2 regions of the Pediococcus pentosaceus ATCC 25745 genome follow, and region 2 is predicted to be linked to the other one. Evidence: a T-box and tRNA genes for the amino acid it is inferred to sense, from the RefSeq annotation. Region 2 holds a T-box; the other holds one or more tRNA genes.
What was found. A T-box is a leader RNA that pairs with one kind of tRNA and senses whether it is charged. The one in region 2 lies ahead of asnS (asparagine--tRNA ligase), so its partner is inferred to be a tRNA-Asn.
Positions count from the first base shown of each region.

Region 1: it has a tRNA-Asn gene. The T-box ahead of asnS (asparagine--tRNA ligase) is inferred to sense a tRNA for this amino acid. The anticodon was not compared.

Region 1 is NC_008525.1:1,497,762-1,505,186, reverse strand. It holds rRNA gene PEPE_RS07465 (23S ribosomal RNA) at 1-2,121, shown strand, start outside; rRNA gene rrf (5S ribosomal RNA) at 2,216-2,332, shown strand; tRNA gene PEPE_RS07455 (tRNA-Asn) at 2,339-2,411, shown strand; tRNA gene PEPE_RS07450 (tRNA-Thr) at 2,460-2,532, shown strand; gene PEPE_RS07445 (peptide MFS transporter) at 2,625-4,091, shown strand; gene PEPE_RS07440 (dihydrofolate reductase family protein) at 4,159-4,692, shown strand; gene PEPE_RS07435 (metallophosphoesterase) at 4,697-5,512, shown strand; tRNA gene PEPE_RS07430 (tRNA-Tyr) at 5,601-5,686, shown strand; tRNA gene PEPE_RS07425 (tRNA-Gln) at 5,690-5,761, shown strand; gene proC (pyrroline-5-carboxylate reductase) at 5,977-6,768, shown strand; gene nagA (N-acetylglucosamine-6-phosphate deacetylase) at 6,834-7,425, shown strand, end outside.
Region 2 is NC_008525.1:602,157-609,581, forward strand. It holds gene PEPE_RS02660 (TMEM175 family protein) at 1-400, shown strand, start outside; gene PEPE_RS02665 (SDR family oxidoreductase) at 419-1,150, opposite strand; gene PEPE_RS02670 (MerR family transcriptional regulator) at 1,231-1,698, shown strand; T-box leader at 1,761-2,001, shown strand; gene asnS (asparagine--tRNA ligase) at 2,064-3,458, shown strand; gene PEPE_RS02680 (GNAT family N-acetyltransferase) at 3,506-3,946, opposite strand; gene PEPE_RS02685 (helix-turn-helix domain-containing protein) at 3,971-4,732, opposite strand; gene PEPE_RS02690 (FAD-dependent oxidoreductase) at 4,830-7,073, shown strand; gene PEPE_RS09320 (sugar phosphate permease) at 7,085-7,285, shown strand; gene PEPE_RS02695 (MFS transporter) at 7,298-7,425, shown strand, end outside.

The DNA.
Region 1 (7,425 bases), 900 kb from region 2:
GAGATGAGGTGTGGGTAGCGGTGAAATTCCAAACGAACTTGGAGATAGCTGGTTCTCTCCGAAATAGCTTTAGGGCTAGCCTCGGAATTAGGATCGTGGAGGTAGAGCCACTGTTTGGACTAGGGGCCCATCAAGGGTTACCGAATTCAGATAAACTCCGAATGCCATCGATTTATGTCCGGGAGTCAGACGGTGAGTGATAAGATCCATCGTCGAAAGGGGAACAGCCCAGACCACCAGTTAAGGTCCCTAAATATATGTTAAGTGGAAAAGGATGTGGAGTTGCATAGACAACTAGGATGTTGGCTCAGAAGCAGCCACCATTTAAAGAGTGCGTAATAGCTCACTAGTCGAGTGATTCTGCGCCGAAAATGTACCGGGGCTTAAACATATTACCGAGACTGTGGATGCCACCATTAGGTGGCGTGATAGGAGAGCGTTCTAAGGGCAATGAAGGCAGACCGTGAGGACTGTTGGAGCGCTTAGAAGTGAGAATGCCGGTATGAGTAGCGAAAGATAGGTGAGAATCCTATCCACCGTATGACTAAGGTTTCCTGGGGAAGGCTCGTCCTCCCAGGGTTAGTCGGGACCTAAGCCGAGGCCGAGAGGCGTAGGCGATGGATAACAGGTTGATATTCCTGTACTAGTTAAACTTGTTTGAACAATGGAGGGACGCAGTAGGCTAAGGAAAGCACCCAGCTGGAAAAGGGTGTCCAAGCAGTAAGTCTGAAGTAGAGTCAAATGCTTTACTTCTTAAGGACAAGCTGTGATGGGGAGCGAAATTTAAGTAGCGAAGTTCCTGACGTCACACTGCCGAGAAAAGCTTCTAGTTAGAGTTTAGCTACCCGTACCGCAAACCGACACAGGTAGTCGAGGAGAGTATCCTAAGGTGAGCGAGAGAACTCTCGTTAAGGAACTCGGCAAAATGACCCCGTAACTTCGGGAGAAGGGGTGCTGATCGCAAGATCAGCCGCAGTGAAAAGGCCCAGGCGACTGTTTATCAAAAACACAGGTTTCTGCAAAATCGTAAGATGACGTATAGGGGCTGACGCCTGCCCGGTGCTGGAAGGTTAAGGGAATGAGTTAGCGTAAGCGAAGCTCTGAACTGAAGCCCCAGTAAACGGCGGCCGTAACTATAACGGTCCTAAGGTAGCGAAATTCCTTGTCGGGTAAGTTCCGACCCGCACGAAAGGCGTAACGATCTGGGCACTGTCTCAACGAGAGACTCGGTGAAATTATAATACCCGTGAAGATGCGGGTTACCCGCGACAGGACGGAAAGACCCCATGGAGCTTTACTGTAACTTGATATTGAGTGTTTGTACAGCTTGTACAGGATAGGTAGGAGCCGTAGAATCCGGAACGCTAGTTTCGGAGGAGGCAATGGTGGGATACTACCCTCGTTGTATGAACCCTCTAACCCGCGCCACTAATCGTGGCGGGAGACAGTGTCTGGTGGGCAGTTTGACTGGGGCGGTCGCCTCCTAAAGAGTAACGGAGGCGCCCAAAGGTTCCCTCAGAATGGTTGGAAATCATTCGTAGAGTGTAAAGGCAGAAGGGAGCTTGACTGCGAGACAGACAGGTCGAGCAGGGACGAAAGTCGGGCTTAGTGATCCGGTGGTACCGTATGGAAGGGCCATCGCTCAACGGATAAAAGCTACCCTGGGGATAACAGGCTTATCTCCCCCAAGAGTTCACATCGACGGGGAGGTTTGGCACCTCGATGTCGGCTCATCGCATCCTGGGGCTGTAGTCGGTCCCAAGGGTTGGGCTGTTCGCCCATTAAAGCGGTACGCGAGCTGGGTTCAGAACGTCGTGAGACAGTTCGGTCCCTATCCGTCGCGGGCGTAGGAAATTTGAGAGGCGCTGTCCTTAGTACGAGAGGACCGGGATGGACACACCGCTGGTGTACCAGTTGTTCCGCCAGGAGCATCGCTGGGTAGCTATGTGTGGATGAGATAAACGCTGAAAGCATCTAAGTGTGAAACTCACCTCGAGATTAGATTTCCCATTGCCTTCGGGCAAGTAAGACCCCTGAAAGATGATCAGGTAGATAGGCTAGAAGTGGAAGTGTAGTGATACATGGAGCGGACTAGTACTAATCGGTCGAGGACTTAACCAAGTAGAAGTGGTTGAATCTCGAAGGAAAAAATAGATATTGTTCAGTTTTGAGAGAGCAAAAGTTTTCTCAAGTGATAACGTAAGTTAGCACAGAGTGTGGTGACGATAGTGAGAAGGATATACCTGTTCCCATGTCGAACACAGAAGTCAAGCTTCTTAACGCCGAGAGTAGTTGGGGGATCGCCCCCTGCGAGGGTAGGACGTTGCCATGCGTTTATTCCGGCATAGCTCAGTTGGTAGAGCATCTGACTGTTAATCAGGGTGTCGACGGTTCGAGTCCGCCTGCCGGAGTTAGGCTGTATGGATGTTAACTGGAAAGTTAGCATCCTTTTGTTATATGCCGGCTTAGCTCAGTTGGTAGAGCGGCGGTATCGTAAACCGTAGGTCAGGTGTTCGACTCACCTAGCCGGCATTTGTTTGGATGCGCCTTAATGTTAAGTTAAGGCGCATTTTTTCATATACAGTCTTTGTTTTTAAGGCGAAAATTATGGAGGAAATATACAATTGAATACACAAGATAAGGATACAGCATTTCTTGGTCAACCACGTGGATTAATGACGTTGTTCTTCACGGAAATGTGGGAACGTTTCAGTTACTACGGTATGCGTGCAATTTTAATTTATTACATGTATTACGCTGTAACCAAGGGTGGTTTAGGCTTTAGTCAAGCCACTGCTGCTTCAGTAATGGCCATTTATGGTTCACTGGTTTATCTAGCTAGTGTTGCTGGTGGGTTTATCAGTGACCGAATTTTAGGTAGTCGAAAAACCGTATTTTACGGTGGTGTATTGATCATGTTTGGTCATATTGCACTTTCACTTCCTTTCGGTGGGGCGGCCCTACTAGTATCAATTGCTTTAATTGTTGCTGGTACTGGTATGTTAAAACCAAATGTTTCTGAAATGGTTGGATCACTATATTCCGTGGAGGATACGAGACGTGATGCCGGATTTAGTATTTTTGTTTTCGGTATTAATCTAGGTGCTTTATTAGCTCCCATAATTGTTTCGTGGGTTGGTTTTAATATGAGTTTCCATGCTGGATTCTCATTAGCTGCAATTGGTATGTTCTTTGGATTAGTCCAATATTATATTGATGGTAAAAAATATTTAAATAAAGATAGTTTATATCCATCAGATCCAATTCAACCCGATGAAGTCAAAAAATTTAGTCTTCGAGTTTTAATGGGTGTGATTGTATTAGCATTAATTTTAGTGGTTATGTTTGTTGCTAATGCATTAACAATTGATAATGTTGTTCTATTAATTAGTATTATTGCTGTTATTGCTCCAATTGTTTACTTTATCATCATGTTTTCAAGTAGTAAGGTTTCTAAAACAGAACGTTCACGTTTATGGGCTTATGTGCCATTATTTATCGCTGCAACGTTATTCTGGGCAATTGAAGAACAAGGTTCAGTTGTTTTAGCATTATTTGCTGCTGATCGTACTCAATTAAACTACGGTTGGATGCATATTACGCCCGCTAACTTCCAGTCCCTTAATCCATTATTCATCATGCTTTATACACCAATTTTTGCATGGCTATGGACTAAGTTAGGTAAGAAGCAACCTTCATCACCTAAGAAATTTACGTATGGACTTGTATTTACGGGTCTATCATACTTATTTATTGCTTTACCTGGTTTGATGTTTGGTACTGATGGTAAGGTTAATGCTCTTTGGTTAGTTGGTAGCTGGGCAATTGTTGAAATTGGTGAAATGTTAATCTCACCAATTGGTTTATCTGTAACAACCAAATTGGCACCTGCTGCATTTGCTTCTCAAATGATGAGTATGTGGTTCTTAGCCGATGCTGCTGGACAAGCAATTAACGCTCAGTTAGTTCGCTTCTACCCAGGACATGAAGTAGCTTACTTTATTGTATTAGGTCTTGTAACACTAGTCTTTGCACTCGTACTATTAATTTGTTCACCATGGATTACTAAGAAGATGCAAGGGATTAGATAATTAAATATTTGAATTCAAGAGATGAACTAGGTTATGCTTAGTTCATCTTTTTATTTTGGAGGGATTTATGGCTAGAAAAGTAATACTTTTTATTGCAATGAGTATTGATAATTACATTGCTGACGATCAAGGTGCCGTTGATTGGTTGGAGAAAAATGTCCATGGTACCGAAAGTGATGACAGTTATGAGAAAATGTATTCCAAAATAGATACGGTTATTATGGGAAGAACTACCTATGAACAAGTAACACAAAAATTATCTCCGGAAAAATATGTTTACGCAGATCGGCAGACGTATATTGTTACGTCTCACCTAGGGGAAGATACAGATAAGATTAAATACTGGAAACAGTCGCCAGTAGAATTAGTTAAAAGGATCCAAAAGGAGAAGGGAAAAGACGTTTGGATTGTGGGAGGAGCTAAGCTTATTGATCCGCTCGTGCAAGCCAATTTAATTGATACATATATTTTAACAACGGTCCCGATTTTTTTAGGATCAGGTATTCGACTTTTTGATCGATTAGAGGAGCAAGTCCCGGTCCGTCTTATAGATGTATATCAAAAAAACGAATTAGTATATTCGATTTATCAGAGAGGTTAATAGTTTGAAAATTGCAGCAACTAGCGACAATCATTTCGATGTGAACAAAATAGATGAAAATCAAATGGCTCAAAAACAAGCCGAGTATCTTTTAAAACAACATGTGGGAGTATATTTAATAGCAGGAGACCTATTTAATAAATTTAATCGAAGCATGCAGTACGTGGAAAAGCTACAGGAATTAGTGGGAGAACACACTAAAGTTTTTTTCATAGCCGGAAATCATGATATGTTGAACGATATCGACTATAATCAATTAGAATCAAATTTAAGCCCATTATACTTACATAACCAGTTCTATGACGTTCCTGGGACTAAATGGCGTATTATTGGAAATAATGGGTGGTACGACTATACGTTTGCAGATAATGTTGATAAAACCACCGAACAGTTTTGGCGTTGGAAAAAGTCTTTCTGGATTGATACTGGAATTGAACAGCCTATGTCAGATATTGAACGAATGAATATTGTGTTGAAGCAAACTGAACAACAAATGCAGCAGGCCAGTCGGAGAAAAGTGTTATTTATGACTCACTTTGCAGTAAGACATGAGTATATTCATTATTCCGAAGATGCCCGCTTTTGGAACATGATTAATGGAATGGCGGGGAGCAGAAGAATGGAAAAGTTGTTGGAAACATACCAGCCTGAATTGGTGATATCAGGACATTTACATCATCATTTTAAACCACTTGCAAAGTCTAATGGAATATATTATAATAATTCAGTCGGTTATCATAACAACCGAATCAACGAGTGGAGTTCAGATGATTTCTTCACTGAATGGACTCAGCGATTGCTTATAACCGATCTCAAATAATTTTGAAAAAAGTTTAAAAAAAAGCTTGCAAAATTATTCGAGATTGGGTATTATTATTAAGTCGGATAGATAAGACGACAACTTATATGGAAGGGTAGCGAAGTCTGGCTAAACGCGGCGGACTGTAAATCCGCTCCTTCGGGTTCGGTGGTTCGAATCCACTCCCTTCCACCATATTGGGCTATAGCCAAGCGGTAAGGCAACAGGTTTTGATCCTGTCATGCGCTGGTTCGATCCCAGCTAGCCCAATCTAGTTTTCAGAAACATCATATCAATGATATGATGTTTTTTTGTATCTAAATCAATAAATCACAGGTAGTTTTAATATGTTTCGTTTTTAGAATGGTATTAGTAATTAGTTGGAGGTTTATAGCTTAAATTTTTAATTGGAGGCTTTCAATATTGGCCTAGTTAATGATAGGATAAGGAGAACAAAATGAAATAACCAATGGGGGGCTTTTTTTATGAAAATTGGATTTATTGGTGTAGGTAATATGGCCAAAGCGATTATCAAGGGTTTGTTAAAAAATAATTTTGAAAGCACAGATATACTGGTACACAGTGCGCATCAATCAAGTTATGGACCTTTCGCAGAAAAGAATCAACTAATAGCGACAAAATCTAACCAAGAACTTGTTAGAAATTCGGATATCATTGTCATAGCGGTTAAACCATACGTAGTAAAAACGGTTATAGACGAAGTCAGAGATGATTTAAATCATCATCAGTTAGTTGTCTCACTGGCATCAGGAATTAGTATAGAAGATCTACAGACCAGCTTAGATGAGCAACAACCTATCTTACGCATTATGCCGAATGTTAACGTTGAAATTGGCGAAGGAATGACAGCGGTCGTTGCTAATGGTGATCTTAAAATGGAACCATTTCAGTCTGGGGTTAAAATCTTTGAAACTGTTGGAAGTACAATGGAACTTGCTGAAAAAGACTTTCCAATTTTTTCAGCAATTGCTGGTAGTGCACCTGCCTATGCTTACTTGTTTATTGATGCTCTTTCACGGGCGGGAGTTAAACATGGATTAACTAAGGCTTCTGCTACAAAGATCGCTGCTCAAATGGTCAAAGGTAGCGCAGAAATGGTTCTGAAATCCGATGAGATACCGTATGCCTTAATTGATAAAGTATCTTCTCCAGGTGGTACAACAGTAGCGGGACTCCTAGCAATGGAAGAAGCAGGCTTTTCACCAGCGGTTGTTAAGGGAATCGATGCTACGGTAGCAAAAGAAATCAATCATTAGAATCTTGTTTTTTGGTCTATACCGATATATAATGGATTTAGATTAAAAATTTAGGAGGAAAATTCATGAGTACAGTTTTGCGTCATGCTACTATTTATACTGGTTTAGAAAAAATTGAAGATGGTTACATTCGATTTGGTAAAAAAATTGAAGCCGTTGGTCCAATGAGCGAATACAAAGCCCAAGGTGATGATCAAGTTTTCTATGCTGGAGAAAAGATTATTGTTCCAGGATTCATTGATGTACATACACACGGTGGATACGGATTTGATGCCATGGATGGTGATCCAGATCAAATCAATGAAATGGTAAATAAAGCCGTTGTTAACGAAGGGGTTACCAGCTTCTTTTGTACAACAATGACCCAATCAAATGCCAACATTGAAAAAGCAATGCGTGGGGTTGCGAAAGCTGCTGAAGATAACCCAGTTATCCAAGGGGTTCATTTGGAAGGACCATTTATTTCTACTAAGTATAAGGGTGCTCAACCTGAAGAGTACATCAAGGATCCAGATGCAGAACTTTTGGGTAAATGGAATGAATTATCTGGTGGTCGTGTTAAGTTGATTACAATTGCACCTGAACATAAGGGATCTGATGCTTTTGAAGCTTACTGTTTAGACCATGGAATTGTGCCTTCAGTGGGTCATTCAGACG
Region 2 (7,425 bases):
ACAAAAATATACCGATCAACAAGATATTAAACGTATTTTTCATAAGGTCTACGGTAATCATAATAACTTTTTGGGTTATGCCAGTATTACCATCTTGGTTTTAGCGTACTTTTTCCCTAAAGCGATGGTGGTCGTTTACTTAGCGATGCCCGTTATTTCTTTTGTGACGACACGCCATGATTATACGGACTTACAAGATGTCGCACAGTTACCTAAAAATGAAAAGGAACAGTTCTTAGAGACGTCAGGTAGTAGTCTTCGTGAATTGCGTCTAATGCAACGTGAAATTATGCGTAAATATCGTGGAAAAGGCCGCAATAATCCTGAAATGCAGGCCGAACTAACGGCACTATTCCAGAGTCACCCAGAATTGAAAAATAAAAGAGGCCGTCGCTTTTAATGCGATGACCTCTTTTATTTAACTATCTTGACGAGTGGCTGCGATTGCTAATTCACGGATGTTAACCGCTTGTGGCATATCATAAATGAACTTAACACTTTCAGCAACATGTTTGGGATCCATCGTGATACCACCCATACTCTTTTTCCATTCGCCATAATCGACCAAGGCATTTTGGTCAGTAACGTGGGTGAGGAGTTCAGTTTCAGCAGCGCCTGGGGCAACCATTGAGATTCGGACATTTTTACCAGAAACTTCTTCTCGGATAGTTTCGCTAAGTCTATGAACACCGAATTTAGAAGCAACATAAGCCGCATGGTTAACGAAGGTCTTCTTACCAGCTAGGGATGACATATTAATGATGGTTCCATGTTCGCGCTCTAACATGCTGGGTAAAATAATTTGGGTTCCATTTAAAACGCCCATAACATTAGTATCCAACATGGTTTGCCACTCGGTTGGGCTTTGGGTAGTCACGTTGCCTAATAGCATCACCCCAGCGTTGTTAACGAGTAAGTCAACTGGTCCAAATTTAGCTTCAGCATGTTCAATAGCTGTTTTAAATTGAGCTTGATCTGTTACATCGACGCTTTCAATCATGACGTTTTCAAAGTTAAGCGGTAAAGCTTGAATCTTTTCAACTCGGCGACCTAGTAATAATTCAGGGTAACCTGCCTGATTAAAAATTTTGGCTATTTCTGCTCCAAAACCAGAGCTAGCACCAGTAATAACAATTAATGGTTTATTCATATTATGTACCTACCTTTGTTTTATGATATATTTGATGTTACTACTTGGAGTTAACTCCAAGTCAAGGAGAAATTTTAAAAATGAAAACATATTTAATTGGCGATATTGCTAAAAAAATGAATGTAACAACCGATACTTTACGTTATTACGATAAAGAAGGGCTATTACCTTTTGCTAAAAGAAATGAAGCGGGTAGGCGAATTTTCACGGAAGATGATTTAGGATACGTGGAAGTGATTAACTGCCTGAAAAAATCGGCGGTGCCTGTCAAAGAAATTGGTCAATTTATCGAGTGCTGTATGCAAGGGGATCAAACCTTAGAACAACGCTATGACTTTATGGTTAAACGAGAAGCAGCCTTGGAGCGGCAAATTAAAGAATTAGAAACGCAGCTCGCGTTCTTAAGATGGAAGAAGTGGTATTACGCCCGGGCTAAAGCCGCTAAAACGGAATCAGTTAATTTTAAACCAGGTACTCAGAGATCAGATCCAGCCTTATATGATCATTATCAAAAACTCCATCCTGCTTCAAATAAATTTATCGAGTAAAAGTGCGATTTGAAATTTACAAAACTGAATTTATATGCTAATCTAACGAGAAGTAGATATAATTATCAACCGTAAGAAGAACGAGTATTTAAAGCCCATAACTTAAAGCGAATTGAGGATAGTGCGAGCTCAAAAAGTTATTCTTTTAAGAAAAACATCTTCTTTGTTTCTAAGCTGAAATCACAGTAGGCTTAGACGGGGCCGGCCCGTTACAGCTTGGAAAGCATTTCGATGCTTATTTTAAGATGTTTAATTTAATTAAACGAATTTTGGGTGGTACCGCGAAAGTCCTTCGTCCCTTCTGGGAGGAGGACTTTTTTATTTGTACCGGACTTTTTACGAGGATAAGAATGGAGGATTTATTCATGGAAAACACATTAGTTAAAACACTCTACTCTCAAGCAGAACATGATGCTGACGTAGAAGTGGAAGTAACTGGCTGGTTAAAAACCATCCGTTCTTCAAAGAAAATTAGCTTTTTAGAAATTAACGATGGTTCTTACATCAAGAATGTTCAAGTTATCATGGACAACAATGCCCTTGAAAACTCTGAAGAAATTCGTAAGGCAGCAATCTATTCTACAATCAAAGTTGTAGGTAAAGTGGCTGATACACCTAAGGCTAAGCAACCATTTGAAATTCAAGCTAGTTCAATCACAATTTTAGGTAGCTCAAACAGTGACTACCCATTGCAAAAGAAGGAACATACTCCTGAATTCTTGCGGGAACAAGCTCATTTACGTCCTCGGACAAACACTTTCTATGCTGTTTTCCGGATTCGTTCATTGGTTTCTTTTGCTGTTCATCAATTCTTACAAAGCAACAACTTTGTTTACGTTAACACACCGATCATCACCAGCAGTGATACTGAAGGTGCCGGTGAAATGTTCAAGGTAACAACGCTAGATTTGAACAACTTACCTAAGAACGAAGCTGGGGAAGTAGATTCAAGCAAGGACTTCTTCAAACAACCTACCAACTTAACCGTTAGTGGACAATTGAATGCAGAAGCTTTTGCTTTGGCTTTTAGAAATGTTTATACATTCGGCCCAGCCTTTAGAGCTGAAAACTCACATACTACGCGTCATGCTTCAGAATTCTGGATGATTGAACCAGAAATGGCCTTTGCTAACCTTCAAGATATTATGAATACTTCTGAAGATTTGTTGAAGTACGTGGTTAACTATCTTTTGGAAAATGCTAAAGAAGAATTGGAATTCTTGAACGGTGCCGTTGATCCAGAATTAAAAGCTCGTTTGGAAGCTACTAAGGATGCTGACTTTGCCCGAGTTTCATACACAGAAGCCATCGACATCTTAATGAATGCCGATCAAGAGTTTGAAAACCCAGTCGAATGGGGCATTGATTTACAAACTGAACACGAAAGATACTTAAGTGAAAAGGTATATCAAAAACCTGTCTTCATCACGGATTATCCTAAGGACATCAAGGCCTTCTACATGCGTGAAAATGAAGACCACAAGACTGTAGCTGCAGTTGACCTTTTGGTTCCTGGTATCGGTGAATTAATCGGTGGTAGTCAACGTGAAGAACGTCTCGACAAGATCAACGAAAAGATTGCCGAATTCCATCTCGATCCTAAGGAATACGAATGGTACGCTGAACTAAGAAAATACGGAGAAACTGAACATTCTGGTTTCGGAATTGGATTCGAAAGATTACTTATGTACGTAACCGGAATCGAAAACATCCGCGATGTAATTCCATTCCCTCGTACACCAGGAAATGCTAGTTTCTAATTTAATCGTTAAAATAAAAAGCACCCAATCACAGATTGGATGCTTTTTTATTTAACCATCTTATAATTTAAAAAATAAGTGTTGCGTAGCAGTGCACAATTAGTGTGAATAATATGATAGCCCATTTTCTCGAAAAAAGGGACTGCTGTAATAGAGGCATAAGTAGAATATTCAGAGGATGTAATGGTTTGCTCTAATTTGTTTACTAGGCTAGTAGCGATTCGTTGACGTTGATATTTAGGATGAACAAAAAGATGGTCTAAGTACCCAGATGTACTCATATCTGCAAATCCAATAACGCCAGAAGAATTAATGGCTACTAGAGCGATATTATTTAAAGTAGATTTTTTCCACTTTTGTTTATCAATGTTACTCCATACTTCAATTTGTTTTTGATTATAATCTTTTTGATTAGTTTCACGAATAGACTTAGAAATCATCATTAAAGTTGAATCTTCGTCAGTGATTTGATATTTCCTAATATGCATTTTATTATCCTATCTTTTGGTATGTTAAATAATATGATTTTTTCGATATGTACGTGGTGAGCATCCTAAATGGGTGGTGAAAACCTTACTTAGATAAAATGGGTCTGTAAAACCGGTTTGTTCGGAAATTTCTGCTAACGTTAGATTTGTAGTGATTAGTAGTTTTTGAACTTTTTTCAATTTTATTTTTGTGTAAAAACAGACGGGAGTTTCACCTATTGTTTTTTTGAAAATCCTTGAAAAATAAGCGGTACTTGTATTGGTAAATTGGGCTATTTCACTAATTGAAAGAGAAGAATTGTGTTCCATAAGTTCAATTGCAGAATTAATAATGTTATTTCTAGATAATGCTTGTTTCGGTTCTATAGGTTTAAATTTTTTTATTTTTAAAAGCATGAAGAAATCTTCTACGATATGATTTTGGATATAATGTGAATCTGTGTTTAAACTGAAATTTGTTTTACGTAGAAATTCACAGTTTTCATAAAAGCGATGTGATCCTAAGTGGTGTTTACCTATAAAAGTCGGTGTGACTGGATCGGGGATTACTCTAATGAAATGGAAACACATCGGTTCAAGCATATTACGTTTGAATTTGACATAAGGCGGAATTAATAAAATATCATTGGCAGAAGCGATTCCGGAATATTGAGAAAATTCAAATTCACAGGAACCGCTTTCGATAATATACATCACATAATTGGAGCCGATATCAGATTCTAGTTGAAAACTAGGTTTGTTTTCCCAGTATGTATATCCTTGTGTTAGAGTGGCCAAAAGTATCACCTCTTTTTGGTCAAAATAATACATGTTTTGGGCTTAAAAGTAAATGGAGTGGAGAATTCCTTTGTAGTACTGTTAAGACAAAAGGAGGGATAACAAAATGGTGACAATGTTAAAGAGGAAGGTTAATTCTGATATAACTGTTATTGGGGGAGGACTGGCTGGAATTTGTGGAGCTATTGCAGCAGCTCGTCTTGGACAAAAAGTTAGTTTAGTCCAGAATCGTGGAGTACTGGGAGGTAATTCTAGTAGTGAGGTACGTGTTTGGGTAGCTGGTGCTACTAAACATGGTGTGAATCGTTATGCTCGAGAGACGGGGATAATGGGAGAGTTATTTGTTGAAAACCAGTATCGTAATCCTGAAGGAAATCCTTATTTATGGGATGTACTTTTGATGGAAAAGGTTAAAGCAGAACCAAATATTCAACTATTTTTAAACACTGAAGTGACCTCGATAGTAATGAATCAAGATAAAACAATTAAAAGCGTTACTGGTTTTATGTCAGCATCAGAAACTTTACTAGAATTTGAAAGCGGTTACTTCATTGACTGTACGGGCGATGGTTTAATCGGGTTCTTAGCGGGAGCTGAATTTAATATAGGACGCGAGAGCAGTAATGTTTACAACGAGAGTTTAGCTCCATTCGAGGCAGATGAGGATACGCTTGGGAGTTCCTTATTTTTCTACACGCGCAACGTGGGACACCCAGTGAAATATATCAAGCCCAGTTTTGCTAAAGACATCACAGAAACATCAATTGTAAATAACCGAATTATTCGAAAAGAGGATAACGGATGTGCCTATTGGTGGATTGAATGGGGCGGAGAATTAGATATTGTACATGATAACGAAAAAATACGAGACGAGCTACAATCAGTAGTTTATGGTATTTGGGATTACATTAAAAATTCTGGAAAATATGATGCAGACAATCTAACCCTGGATTGGATTGGTTCAGTTCCTGGTAAACGTGAATATCGTCGTTTTAAGGGCGGATATGTATTAAAGCAACAGGATATTGAAGAACAAACATTATTTGATGATCGAATTGGATTTGGGGGATGGTCAATCGATTTACATCCAGCAAGTGGGATGTACAACGATTCTGTTGGTGCAAAGCATTCTGTTGCAGATGGTGTATATCATATTCCTTATCGTATTTTATATTCGCGGGATATTAATAATTTGTTCTTTGCTGGACGGGATGTTTCAGTATCACACGTGGCTTTTGGAACAGTACGGGTAATGGCTACTTGCGCAGTAATGGGACAAGCTGCGGGTACGGCAGCTGCTTTGGCAAATGAAAAGCAAATTAAGCCAGCCGCAATTTATTCTAATTATTTGCAGGAATATCAGCAAACCTTATTGAGAGAGGATGGTTCTGTTTTAGGAGTTAAAAATGAAGATTTAAATGATTTGGCAAGAAAGGCTGAAGTGACTGCATCTAGCGCGTTAAAAGAAATTAATACATATGCGGTAGATATGGATCCGTATCCACTTGATAAAGCGGTTGCCTTCACATTGCCTGTAGATCCTAATATTAAAGAACTTAAACTCCTTATTTCAACGGCCAAAGCAACAGAATTAAAAGTTACTTGGTATAGCACAGGAAAACCACAGAATTATATCCCAGATTCTAAAATTGATGAACAGACAATTGAAGTTGAAGCAAACTTTATGGGATGGAAAACAGTTAATATTGATTGGCAACCAGAACAACCACAAAATATTTTTGTGATAGTAGAAAAAAATGAAAATTGTTCTGTATATCTAGGGCATCAAGAATTTGCCGGTGTTTTGAGCTATGTAAATGATCCAATTCAAGAATTGAGTCAGCCAGAATTACATGACTATTCACGTAAAAGTCCTTTGTTGTATTGGACTAATCAATCGATTAGTCGTCGGAACTTTGTTTTTAAAGTGGAACAAACAGAAGCATATTCAGCAGAAAAAATTATTAATGGGTATGTGAGACCATATGGTGGTCCTAATATGTGGGTGACTAATTTCAGAAATAAACCAGAAGAAATTCAACTTACTTGGACGAAGCCGCAACATATAAAGCAAATTAATTTAACTTTTAATGATGACGTTAATGAAGACATTATTAACCTCCATCATCACAAAACTTACTTTGAACAGGTTCCTGAGTTAATTAAATCTTATCGAGTGTACTATCAAAGTGAGGATGAGTGGCATTTATTATGGCAAACAGATTCTAATCGAGAAAGACATATTGTCCAAAAATTAGATCAAACGATTGAGACTAAAAAATTAAAATTTGAATTATTACAAACCAATGGTAGTCAACAAATTTCATTAAATGAGATTCGAGTTTATTAAGGAGGTTTACTATGGAAAGTAGTCATAAAAAACTATCTACCAATATGCGCTATGTTATTTTAGCGTTAGTATTCATTAATATCGTAATTAATTACATGGACAGAACCAATGTTTCAATTGCAATGCCGGAACTTTCTAAAGAAATTCATTTATCAACGGTTCAACAGGGGCTAATCTTTTCAGCGTTTGGTTGGATTTATGCTGCAATGTAAATTCCAGGTGGTATTCTATTAGATAAATTTGGTTCTAGAATTATGTATTTCATCAGTCTATTTGGTTGGTCCTTAGTTACTGTTTTTCAAGCCTTTATTGGTGGCTTTGGACAATTAATGGGACTGAGATTAGGAGTAGG